DNA from 2 places in the Peribacillus sp. NPDC060253 genome. Region 2 is predicted to be linked to the other one. Evidence: predicted binding sites of a transcription regulator. Region 2 holds the regulator's gene; the other holds the start of a gene.

Evidence for each region. Region 2 encodes LexA, which represses DNA repair genes until DNA is damaged. Its sites were predicted from a motif close to CGAACATATGTTCG; they were not measured.
Region 1: a site for LexA is predicted at 1,124-1,137, ahead of ACFWE9_RS00900 (Y-family DNA polymerase). Genes of this name have one in related genera too.

The regions. Positions count from the first base shown of each region.
Region 1 covers NZ_JBHXAS010000002.1:30,608-32,819, forward strand. Annotated here, with positions in the region: gene ACFWE9_RS00900 (Y-family DNA polymerase) at 1-1,108, opposite strand, end outside; gene ACFWE9_RS00905 (C40 family peptidase) at 1,523-2,182, shown strand.
Region 2 covers NZ_JBHXAS010000047.1:21,860-24,071, forward strand. Annotated here, with positions in the region: gene ACFWE9_RS13955 (hypothetical protein) at 1-79, opposite strand, end outside; gene lexA (transcriptional repressor LexA) at 812-1,435, opposite strand; gene yneA (cell division suppressor protein YneA) at 1,591-1,902, shown strand; gene ACFWE9_RS13970 (YneB family resolvase-like protein) at 1,922-2,212, shown strand, end outside.

The DNA.
Region 1 (2,212 bases), on a different contig from region 2:
CAAATAAAGTCAGCTGCATCTCGTTATCATCCACAATATTCGAGAGTCTGACCTCTATGCTCCGAACCGTTTTTTGCTTATAGTTCTCACGAAAAAGCTCCAGGCAAACTTTATATAACTCCATCGTAATGTTGGTCGGTTCGCTAATCGAACGCGAACGATGGAAACCTCCGCCAAACTCATCCTTGCTGTAACCAATACTTAAACTGACCGTCCTTCCTGCCTTGCGGTGGGTGCGTGCCCTTCTTCCAACTTCTTCGCAAATTTCCAGCATAACCTGCTTTACCTCATGCTCCTCCTTATAATCCCGCAGCAGAATCTGACTTTTGCCAAAGCTGACCTGTCCTTCGATGATCACTGCCCCCATGTCCGATAAATCTATTCCCCACGCATGATGGTAAAGCTGATTGCCCATAATTCCAAACTTCGCTTCAAGTAATTCAAGATCATAATTGGCAAGCTGCCCAACCGTAAATATTCCCATTCCATGAAGGGTTTTTTCTACGCGCCTGCCGATTCCCCACATTTCACGAAGTGGGGAAATCGGCCATAATTTGCTTGGCACATCCTCATACTTCCATTCGGCAATCCCTACATGTTTGGCTTCCAAATCAAGACAAAGTTTTGCCATAAGCATGTTCGGACCAATTCCAATGGCACAGGGAAGCTGTAATTCCCGTTCGATTTCATCTTTTATCTTTTCAGCTATCACCCGGGCATCTCCCCATAAAGAAGCGGCACCATCGACTTTCACAAAACTTTCGTCCACACTGTACACGTGAATCGCTTCTTTGGGCACATAACGGTTAAACAAACGGGTGATTTCCGTCGCAACCCTTAAATAGGTCGCCATTTTGGGTTCAACGACGACAATTCTTGGATCATTCGGAATCTCGAACATCCGCGAACCTGTCTTGATGCCAAACTCCTTCTTCATCTTTGGAGAAGCCGCAAGCACAATGCTCCCCGTCCTCTTCAAATCACCAACCACCGCTAAATAACAATCAAGTGGGTTCAAACCAAGCATGACCGCTGAACAGCTTGCATAAAAACTTTTCATATCGATACACATAATTGATTGTTTCGGCATCGTCCCATAATCCATCATTTCTTCACCCTAACAAGAATATATGTTCGCTTTTATTATATTCATAACTTTAACCGAATATACGTTCTTATTCAATGGAAGTTTTCATACAAATTTCTACTTTTTAATGTAATTTCCTCGAAAAATATAATCAAACCTAAAAATTGATAAAATAACAAAATATCCCTTAGTATCCATATAGTTTTTTTAAAATAGATAAATTCGTAGCTTGAATAATTTAAACCATGCCCAAATACTTAGTTTTATTAAATTTTTTTACCCATTTCAACAGACTTTCGTCCACATTAACTTTAGTCTTACTACTCATTTTTTGTAATGAAATTGTAACCAAAATTATGTCTAATTGTCATAATGGTATTGTAGGATAATATTGTTAAGAATAATAGATAGATAGATAGAGAGGAAATGAAAATTATGAAGAAATGGATCGCTTCAGCTGCTGTTGCATCTGCCATGATGCTAACCCCACTGCAAGCCTTTGCAAATATCGGAGATCAAACCCTCAGACCCGGAATGACACATAGCGATGTCAAACAACTACAACAACTTTTAAAAACCAAAGGTTATTTCACATATTCAGGTTCACTGACTACATATTACGGCACCTATTCTGTATCAGCAGTAAAAAAATTCCAGAAAGCTAAAGGATTAACTGCCGACGGAATTGCCGGCCGCGGCACATTTAATGCGCTTGGTGTTTATAAGGTCAATAATACCAGCTTGATCAGCTATGCAAAAACCTTAATCGGCAAACCCTACAAATGGGGCGGGACAACACCAACTGGATTTGACTGTTCAGGCTTCATCTATTATGTATTCCAGAAATCACAAGGAATTACCTTACCGCGTACAGCATCATTACTCTATTCCAATACTGGTTTAAAAGTATCTTCACCATCTAAGGGTGATCTTGTATTCTTTGATACTTCTTCTGGAAGAACAGGAGTATCACATGTTGGGATCTATATCGGAAATGGTCAATTCATTAGTTCTACGTCTTCAAAAGGAATAACCATCACTGATATGGATAACTCTTATTGGAAACCGAAATACCTAGGTGCAAAAACTTTATAAAATCCAGGACATGAGCTCTTTCTTGTGAGC
Region 2 (2,212 bases):
TCAGTTGAGTTAGTATTATTATGGTAGGAATGGCTATCACTGCATCCCAAAAATTTGTATGGATGGTCGGGAAGTCCATAATTTCACCACCTTAAATTGGAAGATATACAAAATTAACTTTCACCATTTAGGTAGGATTTATACCACAGTAATTTTTACGAAAGAAGTCATTTATCAAAGAAAGGTAATTCGAACAGCTTTGAAGATTTTCAACGGTCAATTTATAAAGCCATCAATCCAAGGAAAGTAATGGATGTGATGGCTTTTTCTACGTTGGAGGATAAAATGGTTTAGGTGTCAACGGTACGCCAGTTTAACGATTCAGAAAATATCCAACTGGGTAGATAGAAATTTATATACTGCTGTCATAGTAGAAAATGACTACTGAGAAGCACAGAAAAATTCGATTTGGGCTATGGCTAAGAACCGAAATATAGAGAAGTATGATTCAGAATTGTTGAAGATAATCATACCGTCAAGATTCCGTCTTTGAGCCTGCCAAAGCATAGGATTTTATGGAAGTACAGATTTTTTAACTTGATCGGCGAAAGTGTAATGAATTTTATCTGAGTGGTGAATTTATTCCTCTCTTTTTTTAATTTAACAAAAGGTTACATTTACATAGGCTTCCACGCACCGAATGGCGATAGTTTACTTTCCTATCAACCTTAAAAGAAAAAGGGGAAATTGAAATAATCCTATAAAATTCCATACTATTAAAAAATAGTAATCAAAACCTAGTCTTACATATGCATAATGAGAGAGTTTGGGACATAAATTAAAACAAACAAAAAAAGCGCCTTTAGCGCTTTTAGTGTATTTGTCTATATAAGCCTATTACTTTTCCAAGTATCGAAACATCTCTTAAAATAATGGGTTCCATATTTGAGTTCTCAGGCTGAAGCCTTATGTAATCCGGTTCCTTAAAGAATCGTTTTACAGTGGCTTCATCATCTTCAGTCATGGCCACGACGATATCTCCGTTATTGGCACTGCTTTGTTGTTTCACGATGACATAATCCCCATCATGAATTCCTGCCTCGATCATACTCTCTCCCATGATTTCGAGCATGAATACATGGTCATCATGTGGAACCATGCTTTCGGGAAGCGGGAAGTATTCTTCTATGTTCTCAATGGCCGTAATCGGCATGCCCGCTGTTACTTTTCCAAGTAAAGGTACGTTCACGACATTCGTTTTCGGAATACTGTTGGCTTCTTCTAAATTCAGGATTTCAATGGCCCTCGGCTTGGTAGGGTCACGTCTTATCAGCCCTTTGCTTTCCAGGCGGGATAAATGTCCGTGAACTGTTGAACTTGATGCAAGTCCCACTGCTTCGCCAATCTCCCTTACGGAAGGTGGATACCCTTTTTGGCGGACTTCTTCTTTAATGAAATCAAGAATATCTTGCTGCCGTTTTGATAGTTTAGTCATTTTTGCACCTCTTCTCCAATGTTCTTTGCTTTATTATATCATGGCCCCCATCTCTATACAAACATAAGTTCGAATTTTGTTATTGACTGAAACAAACGTTCGTATTATAATTTGAATATAACATACGAACGAACATTCGCTTTGGAGGGATATTTATGAAAAATTTATACAAAAACTATATTTATACGATTCTATTAGCGGGATCTGTATTCATCTTTTCAATTTTATTCTCTTGCACATTAAATAACGATCAAAAAAAGGATTTCCTTTCTATAGAAGTAAGTGAAGGTGACACCTTATGGGGAATTGCCGAAGAATATGAAGAAGCTAATTTGACAAAAAAAGAATTCATTGGTTGGATAGAAGAGCATAATGGGGTCAGGGCGGATTCAATTAAACCTGGTCAAGTCATTGTCATTCCTGTTAAAGGGGAAGAACTTGTTCAGAATTTGGCAAGTGAGCAGTAAGTAGCGAAGGTAGGGTATTATGAAGGCAATAATCTATTGCAGGGTTAGCACAGAAAAAGAGTCGCAGGAAACATCATTGGCAAGGCAGGAAGATGAATTGGTCAAATTGGCAGAGAAGATGGATGTAGAAGTTGTTTCCATAATAAAAGAACAGGCTAGTGGTTATGAGTTAAACCGTGATGGCATTTTTGACATGCTTGAACTATTTAAAACCAAAGAAGCTGAAGTTCTATTAATCCAAGACGAAACAAGGCTGGGGAGAGGGAATGCGAAAATTGCCCTCTTCCATGTCATTCTTAAAGAAGGCGTG